Regions from separate parts of the Streptomyces sp. NPDC060205 genome, predicted to be linked through region 3. Evidence: riboswitches for the same ligand, from Rfam matches in the RefSeq annotation. Region 3 holds a riboswitch; each other region holds the start of a gene.
The links. Region 3 has a riboswitch for cyclic di-AMP ahead of ACFWGJ_RS20615 (peptidoglycan DD-metalloendopeptidase family protein). Riboswitches for the same ligand answer to the same signal wherever they lie in the genome.

Region 1: linked by a shared signal. The riboswitch ahead of ACFWGJ_RS25880 (transglycosylase family protein) and the one ahead of ACFWGJ_RS20615 (peptidoglycan DD-metalloendopeptidase family protein) in region 3 are both predicted to bind cyclic di-AMP.
Region 2: linked by a shared signal. The riboswitch ahead of ACFWGJ_RS13625 (transglycosylase SLT domain-containing protein) and the one ahead of ACFWGJ_RS20615 (peptidoglycan DD-metalloendopeptidase family protein) in region 3 are both predicted to bind cyclic di-AMP.

What each region holds. Positions count from the first base shown of each region.
Region 1 is NZ_JBHWZP010000162.1:1,424-5,629, forward strand. It holds gene eno (phosphopyruvate hydratase) at 1-1,213, opposite strand, end outside; gene ACFWGJ_RS25880 (transglycosylase family protein) at 1,660-2,358, opposite strand; cyclic di-AMP (ydaO/yuaA leader) riboswitch at 2,364-2,533, opposite strand; gene ACFWGJ_RS25885 (transglycosylase family protein) at 2,752-3,660, opposite strand; gene ACFWGJ_RS25890 (cytochrome P450) at 3,880-4,206, opposite strand, start outside.
Region 2 is NZ_JBHWZP010000060.1:13,650-17,855, reverse strand. It holds gene ACFWGJ_RS13630 (CocE/NonD family hydrolase) at 1-1,728, shown strand, start outside; cyclic di-AMP (ydaO/yuaA leader) riboswitch at 2,069-2,233, shown strand; gene ACFWGJ_RS13625 (transglycosylase SLT domain-containing protein) at 2,237-2,953, shown strand; gene ACFWGJ_RS13620 (HAD family hydrolase) at 2,947-3,864, opposite strand; gene ACFWGJ_RS13615 (NAD(P)-binding domain-containing protein) at 4,084-4,206, opposite strand, start outside.
Region 3 is NZ_JBHWZP010000110.1:6,570-10,775, forward strand. It holds gene ACFWGJ_RS20605 (SDR family oxidoreductase) at 1-737, opposite strand, end outside; gene ACFWGJ_RS20610 (TetR/AcrR family transcriptional regulator) at 983-1,561, shown strand; gene ACFWGJ_RS20615 (peptidoglycan DD-metalloendopeptidase family protein) at 1,723-2,625, opposite strand; cyclic di-AMP (ydaO/yuaA leader) riboswitch at 2,630-2,805, opposite strand; gene ACFWGJ_RS20620 (alpha-galactosidase) at 3,090-4,206, opposite strand, start outside.

The DNA.
Region 1 (4,206 bases), on a different contig from region 3:
GCAGCTGGTTGTACTTGGCGACGCGGTCCGAGCGGGCCGGGGCGCCGGTCTTGATCTGGCCGCAGTTCACGGCGACGGCGAGGTCGGCGATGGTGACGTCCTCGGTCTCGCCGGAGCGGTGGGACATCATGCACTTGAAGCCGTTGCGCTGGGCCATCTCGACGGCGTCGAGGGTCTCGGTCAGCGAGCCGATCTGGTTGACCTTGACCAGCAGGGCGTTGGCGGAGCCCTCCTCGATACCGCGGGCGAGGCGCTCGGGATTGGTGACGAAGAGGTCGTCGCCGACGATCTGGACCTTGGAGCCCAGCTTCTCGGTGATGACGTTCCAGCCGGCCCAGTCGTCCTCGTACAGCGGGTCCTCGATGGAGACCAGCGGGTACGCGGAGACGAGCTCCTCGTAGTACTCGGTCATCTCGGCGGCCGAGCGGGACTTGCCCTCGAACTCGTACTTGCCGTCCTTGTAGAACTCGGACGCGGCGACGTCCAGCGCGAGGGCGACCTGCTCGCCGGGGGTGTAGCCGGCTTCCTTGATGGCTTCGACGATGAGGTCGAGGGCCTCGCGGTTGGAGCCGAGGTTCGGGGCGAAGCCGCCCTCGTCGCCGAGGCCGGTGGACAGGCCGCGGCTCTTCAGGACCTTCTTGAGGGTGTGGTAGACCTCGGCGCCCCAGCGCACGGCCTCGGAGAAGGACTCCGCGCCGATCGGGGCGATCATGAACTCCTGGATGTCGACGTTCGAGTCGGCGTGCGACCCGCCGTTGAGGATGTTCATCATCGGGACGGGCAGCAGGTGCGCGTTCGGTCCGCCCAGGTAGCGGAAGAGCGGCAGGTCGCTGGCCTCGGAGGCGGCGTGCGCGACGGCGAGGGAGACGCCGAGGATGGCGTTCGCGCCGAGCGAGCCCTTGTTGTCGGTGGCGTCGAGGTCGATCATCGCCTGGTCGATGAGGCGCTGCTCGGTGGCGTCGTAGCCGACGAGCTCCGGGCCGATCTGCTCGATGACGGCGAGAACGGCCTTCTCGACACCCTTGCCGAGGTAGCGGTTGGGGTCCCCGTCGCGGAGCTCGACTGCTTCGAAGGCACCGGTGGAGGCGCCGGACGGAACGGCGGCACGACCCGTGCTGCCGTCGTCGAGGCCGACCTCGACCTCGACCGTGGGGTTGCCTCGGGAGTCCAGGATTTCCCGGGCTACGACGACGTCGATGGACGGCACGAGCATCTCCTTCTGGGATGTGACACAAGCTGTGCCGGGCCGGAGGCCCGGTTGCGCGCAGGCCGTGGTGGCCCCGCGGGATGAGCCTAACCGGCTGCCGGGGATCGGCCAGCCCTCGACCGCCTCCTGGACAGAACCGAGAGGAAATTGTTTCCGAACGGAACAAAGACACGGGCGGAAAGCCAGGCACAAAAAAAGCCCCGCCCCGGTGCGTACGGGGGAACACGCACCGGAACGGGGAGCCCGTGGGGGACGGGGGTGACCCTCACGAGGCCTCCACTATGAAGGACACGGATGTGAGGGCGCTGTGGTTCAGTCGCGATTCGGATGTGGGCCGGACCTCCGGTCGGGGCCGAGCGGCCAGTGCCTCGGCCGGAGGTGATGTCCGGACCGCCGAAGGGGGACGCGACCGCCGGCCCGCCGGGGGCGGGCCGGCCGGCGTGCGGCCCGCGTCAGCTGAGGTGCAGCTGCTGACCCGGGAAGATGAAGTCGGCGTCGTCGACGATGTCGTCGTTGAGCTTGTACAGCTTCGCCCAGCCGCCCTTGACGTTCTTCTTGTCGGCGATCTCGCTGAGGGTGTCGCCCTTGACGACCTTGTACTCGCCGTCGCCCTTCTTGACCTTCTTGCCGGTCGGAGTCTCGACGGTCTTCTTGGTCGCCGGACGCTCCTGCGAACGCGAGGCGCGCTCCTCGGAGGACTGCGAGTTCTGCTGCTGCGGCTGCGAGGTGCTCTGGTTGGAGCTGCTGGAGCCCGACGGGGCGGTGGAGCCGCCGGTCGAGGCGCCGGACAGGCCGACGCCGCAGCTCGGCCAGGCACCCTTGCCCTGGCTCGCGAGAACCTTCTCGGCGACGGCTATCTGCTGGGACTTGGACGCCTGGTCGGCGGTGGAGGCGTAGGAGCTGCCGCCGTACGCGGCCCAGGTGGAGGACGAGAACTGCAGTCCGCCGTAGTAGCCGTTGCCGGTGTTGATCGACCAGTTGCCGCCGGACTCGCACTGGGCGACGGCGTCCCACTCGGACGCGGTGGCGGCGGAGGCTCCCGTGGCGCCCATCAGCGGGACGGCGACGGCGGCGGTGGTGACACCGGCCAGCGTGGCGATGCGGGCAGCCTTGGACGGGCGACGGTGCTTGCCCTTGTTCGAAAGCAGCATGAAGTAGATCCCCTCACCGACGCCTGCGAGGTGAGCTGTCGGGTTCGGGCCGAGTGAGTTGCCCGGCCGCGTGACACTGCTGTCACGCGGCTTAACCCCAAGCCGTGCCCGGCCATGACGACCGGGTCCGGCACTTACCTGGGTCCCCCGCTCCTGCCTACGGCGCTTTACGCGACGACTGTTCCCGTACGGCCGTTGGCAGGATTCGGCGTGCGACCGTCGGGGCTCACCCATGGCGAGCGGTCACGACCGTAGACACGGGCCGCGCCGAATTTCAAAGACGATCAGGGGTGTTGAGATCCATGTCTCAATTCGCCAAATCGGACATTCAGCGCGAACTACCGCTGCTTTTCGCCCGATTCGGCGCCTTGATCACTACTTGCTCGGCATCGCTCAGCCGTCGACCGCGAGGCGCTGACCGGGGATGATGAAGTCCGGGTCGGAGCCGATGCTGTCCTTGTTCGCGGCGTAGAGCTCGCCCCATCCGCCGTCGATGCCAAGGGAGTCGGCGATGCTGGAGAGGGAGTCCCCGGAACGGACCGCGTACGAGCCCTCGTCGGCGAGGACGCGCGAGGTGCTGTCGCTGCGCGAGGCGTGCCGGCCGGCGTAGTCGTCCGCGCGCGGCGCCATGTCGGCCTCCTCGGCGCTGCCGCCCCGGTGACGGCCGGAGCTGTCCGCGGCCGCGTCGGCCGAAGCGTCGTCGCTCTGGGACGACTTGTCCGAGTCGTCACCCTTCGCCTTGGTGTCGGCGGACGAGCTGTCCGTTCTCTGTGCGTCCGAGGCGGAGTCGTTGTCGGACTTCGAACCGCTGTCCGTGGACGAGTCCGACTTGGCGCCGTTGCTCCCCTTTGTCGCATCCGCGTCCGCGTCGGCCGACGGGCTCGCGGAGTCCTCGGCGAGGCCCGTGTCGACGTCTGCGGAGTCGGAGTCCTGCGTCAGACCGGCGACCAGACCGCAGGTCACCCAGGCGCCCGTGCCCTGCGCGGCGAGGATCTTCTCGGCGACGGCTATCTGCTGCGAGCGGCTGGCCTGGTCGGCGCTCTGCGCGTAGTCGAGGCCGCCGTGCTGCTCCCAGGTCTCCTGGCTCATCTGGAGTCCGCCGTAGAGGCCGTTGCCCGTGTCCGCGCTCCAGGAGCCGCCGCTCTCGCACTCGGCGACCGCGTCCCAGGTCGTACCGCTGGCGGCACTCGCGCCGCTCGCACCGAGCAGGGGGATCGCGATGGCCGATCCGGCCACGCCGGCGGCGACGAGGAGCGCCGGGGCCTGGCGGGGGCGACGATGACGGCCGTTCCCGGAGAGCATGCGATTGCCTTTCGCGTGACAGCAAGGAATACGCACGGGGCACGGCGAAAAGCCGTGCTCGTGACTGCTGCGACGGGCGGACCTGCCGCATTGATGGGTGAACGTAGCGGCACTCGAACTCTTGTCACAAGTCGGTGCAGCGTAGATAACGTGAAGATCACAGAGTTGACGGAGTCTCACCTTCCGTGGCCTCCGGTGCTACGGCCACCAGCACTTCCGTCAAGATGTCGCGACCGGGGTGAACTCCACCGGAAGCGTGCGCAATCCCCGCATGATGAGCCCGCCGCGCCACCTCAAATCGGCCGAATCCCCCGCGAGTTGCAGGTCGGGCAGCCGGGTCAGCAGCGTGGCCAGCGCGGTCTGTCCCTCCAGCCGGGCGAGGGGCGCGCCGAGGCAGTAGTGGATGCCGTGGCCGTAACCGAGGTGTTGGTTGTCACGGCGGGAGAGGTCCAGCGTGTCCGGGTCCTGGAAGCGGTCGGGGTCGCGGTCGGCCGCCGCGAGCACGACGAGTACGGGGTCGCCGGCGGCGATGTCCTGTCCGCCGAC
Region 2 (4,206 bases), on a different contig from region 3:
TGCTCCGGCAAGGTCGGCATGTTCGGCATCTCCTGGGGCGGCTTCAACTCCCTCCAGATCGCGGCCCTCGCGCCCGAACCGCTCAAGGCCGTCGTCACGGTCTGCTCGTCGGACGACCGCTACGACAACGACGTGCACTACATGGGTGGTTCCGTACTCGCCGTCGACATGCACGCGTGGGCGGCGACCATGCTCGCGTTCGTGGCGCGCCCGCCCGATCCCGCGTACGTGGGCGAGTCCTGGCGCGACCTGTGGGTGGAACGACTGGAGTCGGTCGATCCGTTCCTGCACACCTGGCTCGCCCACCAGACGAGGGACGAGCAGTGGCGGCGCGGCAGCGTCTGCGAGGACTACTCGGCGATCCGGGCGGCCGTGCTGGCGGTCGGCGGCTGGCACGACCCGTACCGGGACACCGTGCTGCGTCTCGTGGAACACCTCCCGCCGGACCGCGTACGGGGCCTGATCGGGCCCTGGTCGCACCAGTACCCCGACCGGGGGCTGCCGCCGGGTCCCGCCATCGGCTTCCTCCAGGAGACGCTGCGCTGGTGGGACCACTGGCTGAAGGACACCGACACCGACACCGGGGCCGACAGCGGCGGCACCGGGGCCGGCGGCTCCGGCTCCGGCTCCGGTCCCGGCTCCGGAGTCATGTCCGAGCCGCTCCTTCGCTCGTACGTCAGCGACTCGCACCCTCCGGCGACGGTGTACCCGGTGCTGCCCGGCCGCTGGGTCGGCGACCCCGCCTGGCCCTCCCCCCTGGTCGCGCACGTCCCGTACACGCTCCAGGGCGCCCCCGTCACGGTGCGCTCCCCGCAGCACACCGGGCTGGACGCGGGCCGCTTCTTCCCCTTCGGCAACGAGGCCGATCTGCCGCCGGACCAGCGGGAGGAGGACGCGCGGTCGGTGTGCTTCGAGTTCGAGGTGCCGGAGGAGATCTGGGTACTGGGCCGTCCGCGCGTGCGCCTGAGGCTCACCTCCGCGGCGAAACGTGGACAAGTAGTGGCCCGTCTGTGCGACGTGGCACCCGACGGCTCCTCGACGCTGGTCACCCGAGGCGCCCTGAACCTGACAGCCCGTCATGGCCGTGACCAGGTGGTTCCCTGGGAACCGGGCTCCACGGAGGATGTGCTCTTCGAACTGAACGGCATCGGCCACGCCTTCCCGCCAGGCCATCGCATCCGGCTCGCGGTGTCCTCCGCGTACTGGCCGTGGATCTGGCCCCAGCCGGGCTCGGAGGCGGGCTTCACCCTCACTCCGTCCGGCAGCGAACTGGAACTACCGCTCCGCGCCCAGGAGTCGGACCCCTCCATCACCTTCGAGGAACCGGAGCAGTCGGCTCCGCTGGGCGTGAACTTCCCCGCCACACTGGACGAGCCGCGCCCCGAACGCCTCGTGGTCCGCGATGTCGCGAAGGGTGAATGGCGCCTGGAAGTGGATCCGCGATACGGCGGCACCCGGGTCTATCCGGACGGTCTCGAATTCACCGAGGACGCACTGGAGACGTACACGATCAATGAGTCCGACCCGTTGTCCGCGCGCACCCGGTCCGACTGGTCCGTGCGACTGCACCGGCCGGAAATGCCGTGGGACGCGAGTGTCGAGACGCACTCCGAAATCACCTGCGACGAGGCGGACTTCATCACCTCGAACGAAGTGATCTGCAGGGACGGCGACGAAGTGGTGTTCCACCGCACCTGGGAGAAAAGGATTCCGCGTACGGCGGGATGAGCCGGGGCGCTTTCACGTGCCTCCAGGACCGCACATGGCGCCCGTATCCGGCGCCCATGTCCGCTCCCACAGAATATTGCGTATCACCCTTTTTATGGACATTGGCCGCCCGCGCCAGTGAATTGAGTCACGCCCGCGCGGAATGATCGTTTTGCCGACTCTGCCGATTTCCCTTTGCGGAAAGCAAGTTGAACTTCACCTTCCGTTTCGATCAAGAGATATTCACCCGACATGGCAGTTCATTGGACTCGCCGCGTGAATGCGGGGCTTGTTCACGGCATGTGCTCTCGCATACGTTCACGTCACTCCGGACGGATCGCCTAATCCTGCCGCCGCCCGGAAATCCCAGTCACCCATTCACTCGCGTACGGCAGGAGCGGGGGACCCAGGTAAGCCGCCGTTCCGGACATCGGGACGGCTAGGGGTCAAGTCGCGCACCCCACGCGGCCGGGCATCTCCAGCCCGAACCCGACAGCTCACCTCGCAGGCGCCGGAGAGGACATTCGCCATGCCCGCACGAGGCAAGCACCGCCGCCCCAGAAACAGCACCCTCACCCGTGGCATCGTCGCCGCCGGGACGGGCGGAGCCGCACTCGCGCTCCCCCTCGTGGGAGCCACCGGCGCCCAGGCCGCCACCCCGAACGCGGTCCCCCAGGTCTCGCTGGTCACCTACAAGGTGGTCCAGGGCGACACCCTGTCCAAGATCGCCAAGGCGCACACCACGGGCGACTGGAAGAAGCTGTACAAGGCCAACCGCGCGGTCATCGGCGACGACCCGGGGGTCATCCGGCCGGGCCTCAAGCTGACCGTGGGCACGAAGAACGGCCAGACCTCGGCGAAGACGGCCACGGCGTCCAAGGCGTCCACGGCGTCCGCCGTCACCCCGGCCTCGGCGAAGACCTACACCGACGACCTCGACGGCTGGATCAGGCAGTCCCTGGACGTCATGGCCCAGCAGGGCATCCCGGGCACCTACGACGGCATCCACCGCAACATCATCCGCGAGTCGTCGGGCAACCCGCAGGCCATGAACAACTGGGACTCCAACGCGGTCGCCGGCACACCCTCGAAGGGGCTCCTGCAGGTCATCGACCCGACCTTCTCGGCCTACCACGTGACCGGTACGTCGCTGGACCCGTTCGACCCGGTCGCCAACATCACGGCGGCGTGCAACTACGCCGCCGCGCGCTACGGCTCGATCGACAACGTCTTCGGCGCCTACTGACCGACGCCCGAGCGGGCCCCCGGACCGGCCTGCCGGCCGACACGGGGGCCCGTCCGGTCGGTACGGCCCGTCCGGTCGGTCCCGTCCGCGCGATCGGTCCGGCCGGTGGAGAACATGCGCTCCAGGACCACCGCGATGCCGTCGTCCTCGTTCGAGAGGGTGATCTCGTCGGCGACGGACTTGAGTTCGGGATGCGCGTTGGCCATCGCCACCCCGCGCGCCGCCCAGTCGAACATCGGGATGTCGTTCGGCATGTCCCCGAAGGCGATGGTCTGCGCCGACGTCAGGCCCAGCCGGCCGGCGGCGAGCGCGAGGCCCGTGGCCTTCGTGATGCCGCATGGCTGGAGTTCGACGGTCCCGGGCCCCGACATCGTCACGGTGGCGAGGGAACCGACCGCTCCACGGGCGGCGGACGCCAACTCGTCGTCGGAGAGCAGGGAATGCCGCAGCAGCACCTTGCTGATGGGCCGGGTCCACAGGTCGTCGCGCCGCAGCACCCGTACCGCCGGCAGCGTCGGGTGGGGCATCTCGTACCCCGGCTCGATGAGCGTGAGTCCGTCGACCCCGTCCTGGTCGACGGCCGCGTACACCTCGCCGACCTCCGCCTCGATCTTGCCGAGAGCGACCTCGGCCAGCTCCCGTTCGAGCGTGACGGACCACACCATGCGGTCCGCGCCGGCGTCGTACAACTGCGCGCCCTGTCCGCACACCGCGAGCCCCTGGCTGCCGAGTTCGTCCAGCAGCGGCCGTACGCGCGGGGCGGGGCGCCCCGTCACCACGAGGTGCCGGGCGCCTGCCCCGACCGCCATCGCCAGCGCCGCGCGCGACCGGTCCGAGAGGGTGTCGTCGCCGCGCAGCAGCGTCCCGTCCAGGTCAGTGGCGATGAGTGAATATGCAATCGGTGGGGCCATGATCAGAGAATACGGATCGAATCCCCCAGCGACTCGACGGGAACCGGACGTCGTCCGGCACCCCGACCGTCCCACGCGTCGTCGCGGGCCCCAGCAGACCCCTGGAGTTCAGGCCGATCCCATGACATATCGGCCACCGGGCCGACCTGATTCACGCCCCCTCCAGACCGCCCGCGTGCGCCCGCGCGCGCTCCCACCGAGCGCGCCCGCGCCCCGGGTTCAGCGGTGCCGTGCCGCCAGATGCCGGACCAGCCGCGGCGAGGCGAACTCCGTCCCGCACACGAACCGCATCACCGGGCCGTACGAGGCCGCGGCCGGCAGCCCCGTGAAGTACAGACCGGG
Region 3 (4,206 bases):
ACGGAGGCGACCGGCAGGCCGAGGCTGCGGCCGACCGCCTCGGCGATGGCCTTGGTGGTGACGGTCTCCTCGGCGACGGCGTGCAGCCGCGTCCCCGCGGGCGCCTGTTCCATGCCGAGGCGGATGAGGCGGGCCGCGTCGTCGCGGTGCACCGCCGACCAGGCGGCGGTGCCGTCGCCGACGTAACCGGAGACGCCCCTTTCGCGGGCGGCCGCGGTGAGGAAGTTGACGAACCCCCAGTCGCCGTGGCCGTGGACGCTCGGCGCGAACCGCGTGATCACGGTCCGTACGCCCTGGGCCACGTAGTCCAGGGCGAGGTTCTCGCTGCCGCCCCGGTTGGAGTCCGGGCCGACGGCCGGCGAGACGTCGTCCTCGGTGGCGGGCCGCCCTTCGACGAGGCCGGAGAGGGGCGCGGCGACCACGAACGGGCGGCCGGTCCCGGCGAGGGCGTCGCCGAGCGCCCGGACCGAGGCGCGCTCGGATCGGTCGGACTCGGCGGGATCGCCCCAGTCGTGCTTGTTGGCCAGGTGGATGACCGCGTCCGCCTGGTCGGCGCCCCGCCGCAGCGAGCCGAGATCGTCGAGGTCGCCGCGGAGGATGCCGACGCCCTTGGCGGCGAGGGCCTTCTCGGCCCGGTCGGACCGGGCCAGGCCGATGACCTGGTGGCCCGTGGAGACGAGCTCGTCGACCACGGCGGAGCCGATCCAGCCGGTCGCTCCGGTGACGAATGCACGCATGAGCGTGACCTCCTTCGCCCTGAAGAGGGCAGGTGAGTGGACGGATGAAGGACGGATGAGGGGTGGAGACGGGTGTGGGGACAGGTGGGGCCTGCCGGGCACGGCACTGACACCGCGTCAGATTGCTTGTGATGCAGCGCCGTTACCGCGAGACGGGCGGCACGAGGCCGGAGACCCATTTCCGAGTCACCGTGCACCGTAAAGGTAACACATTCGAGACACCGTGCCTCGTATAGAGTTGCGGGATGGTGGATGGAAGCGGCCGCGGACGGCCCCGCAGTGAGAGCGCACGGGCCGCCGTGCTGCACGCCGTCGACGACCTACTGGTGGAGGTGGGGTACGCGGCCCTGACCATGAAGGGCATCGCCGAGCGGGCGGGCGTGGGCCGGCAGACCGTGTACCGCTGGTGGTCGAACAAGGCGGAGGTGCTCTACGAGGCCAGCGTCATCGACGCCCGGCAGGAACTGTCCGTGCCCCGCAGCGGGGATCCCCGCGAGGACCTCAAGGCCTATCTCGACGCACTCGTGGGCTTCCTGGCCCGCTCCGACGCGGGCGCGGCCTACCGTGCCCTCATCGGCGAGGCCCAGCACGACGCGGAGGTCGCCGCGCTGCTCGCGTCCCGCGACATCCTCGGGGAGAGCGCGGCGGAGGTCGTGGAGGCGGTGCGGAAACCGAGCGGCACCGACCTCTCGCCGGAACAGGCGACCGCGCTGCTGATCGGCCCGCCCTTCTTCCACATCCTGTCCGGGCGCAGCGCGGACGGCCTCGACACCGGACAGCTCACGGATCAGTTCCTGCGCGTCCTGAACCGTCCGGGGGCCTGAAACGCCTGTGAACGCCCCCGCCCCCGCCGCTGTTCCCGCCGGCCGTCCGGCCCCGGACATGCCGAAGGCCGGACCCCGGGGATCACAGGGTCCGGCCTTCGGAGCTTCACATCGGTCGACGCCCGCGGGCGTCGGTCCGCGTCAGGCGGCGTCGGAGGGTGTCAGACGGAGACGCCCTTGGCGCGCAGGTAGGCCAGCGGGTCCACGTCCGAGCCGTAGTCCGGGGTGGTGCGGATCTCGAAGTGCAGGTGCGGGCCGGTGACGTTGCCCGTGGCACCCGAGAGGCCGACCTGCTGTCCGCCGGTCACGCTCTGACCGGCCGAGACGGAGAGGGAGGACAGGTGGGCGTACTGGGCGTAGTGGCCGTCGGCGAGCTGGATGACGACCTGGTTGCCGTACGCGCCGCCCCATCCGGCGGAGACGACCGTGCCCGCGCCGACGGACTTGAGCGCGGTGCCGGTGGGCACGACGAAGTCGACACCGGTGTGGTACCCGCTGGACCACATGCTGCCCGACATCTTGTACGAGGTGCCGATGGACGCCCCCGCGACCGGCAGCGTGAAGCCGGTGGCCGTCGAGGTGTCGGCGGCCTTGGACGCCGTGGTCGTCTTCTTGGCCGCGGACTTGTCGGCGGCCTTGGGGGCGGTGGAGCCGGAGCCGGCCGCCGCCTTGCCACCGAGGGCGAGCTTCAGACCCGGGTGGATGAGGGACGGGTCGCCGCCGATGGACGTGCGGTTGTCCGAGTACAGCTTCTTCCAGCCACCGTCGACGTCCTGCGTGTCGGCGATCTTCGACAGGGAGTCGCCCGAGCGCACGGAGTAGGTCCTGGTCGTGACCTTCTTCGTCTCGGCCTGCTTCTCGGCGGCCGGAGCGGCGGCGACGGACTTGCTCGCGACGTTCGCGGCGCTCGCCACGGAGTCCGCGGCGGTCTGCGGAGTCGCGGCGTGCGCTCCGGTGGCGCCGAGCAGCGGAAGGGCGAGAGCTGCGCCCCCGGTGCCGGCCACGGCCATGGAGCGGGAGAAACGCGGGGACTTGGGACGGCGGTGCTTACCCTTCGCGGGCATGACGAATTCCTCTCCGGCGCCTGCGAGGTGAGCTGTCGGGTGCGAGCTGGAGATGCCCGGCCGTGCTTTCGCACGACTTAACCCCAAGCCGTTCCGGAGACCGGAACAGGCGTACTACCTGTGGGTCCCCCGCTCCTGCCACATACGGGTGAGTGTGCGGATTCCGGGCGGCGGCAGGATTGGGCGTCCGTCCGGATTGGAGGTGAACGTAAGCGACATGAAGAGGCGCAAACAAGCTTGAGGGTTTCCTGTGTGCCCCGTTTTCTTGATCCTCGACCGAAATACCAGTCACCCTGTGTGAATGGGGACCGTCCTCGGTTTGTTAAAGCCCTGAAAACAAAGCGGACTTACGTGAGCATGGCGACAGCGGAACGTCACGGATATGACGCTGCTCACCAAGGACCGCCTCAGGAGCCTTCACTCCGGAGCTAGTTGGAATGAAGGCTCCATTACGGACAGATCAGTCAGATGCGACGCAGGCGGATAACTGCCGCATCGAGGTCGCCGCGCAACCCCGTCCGCAGCCCGTGATGCAACAGCACCGCACCACGGTGGACTTCGCCCGTTTCGAGGCATTCGTACGATGCCGACGGGTCGAGGCCCCGCAGCCTCACCGGCAGGGCAGGCTCGCCGTAGTGCTGGGCCTGGAGCCAGGCGAGGACGACGACCTCGCCGTCACGGACGTACTGGACGGCGCTCAGTCCGCCCTGCGGCGCCCGCAGCCGGTGCAGCTCACCGCGCTGCACGACGGGCCTGATCTCCTTGTAGAGCTCCACCCAGGTCCGCGCCTCGGCCAGCTCCTCCTCGGTCCAGCGGGTGAGGTCGCCGCCGACGCCGAGGACCCCGGCCATCGCGCTCACGAACCGGAAGCGCAGCGAGCTGACACGTCCGTTGAGCTGGGTGTTCGGGCTGTCGGTGACCCAGGCGGCCATGGCCCGCGCGGGATGCACCTGACTGAAGCCGTGCTGGATGGCGAGCCGGTCGAGCGGGTCCGTGTTGTCGGAGGTCCACACCTGGTCCGTACGCGCCATGATCCCGAGGTCGATCCGCCCGCCGCCGCCCGAGCAGGACTCGAAGGCGACACCCGGGTGGGCCGCCCGCAGCCGGTCCAACAGCTTGTACAGGGCGTGCACATGGTCCACCCACAGCCGCTGCGGATAGGCCTCGCCGGGCCAGCCCGCGTCCGTGAAGGCGCGGTTGAAGTCCCACTTCACGTAGTCGATCGGCGCGCTGGAGAGCAGTGCGTCGAGCTGTTCCCACAGGTATTCCTGGACGTCCTCGCGTGCGAGGTTGAGCACGAGCTGATTGCGCAGTTCCGTCCGCTTCCGTCCCGGCTGGAACTGCACCCAGTCCGGGTGCGCGCGGTACAGCTCACTGTCCGGGTTGACCATCTCGGGCTCGACCCAGATGCCGAACTGCATCCCGAGCCCGTGCACGTGGTCACCCAGCGGCTTCAGCCCGCCCGGGAAGCGGTCCCGGTTGACCGTCCAGTCGCCGAGGCCGGCCCGGTCGCTGGTGCGCGCCCCGAACCAGCCGTCGTCGACCACGAACAGCTCGACACCGGCGTCGGCGGCCCGGCGG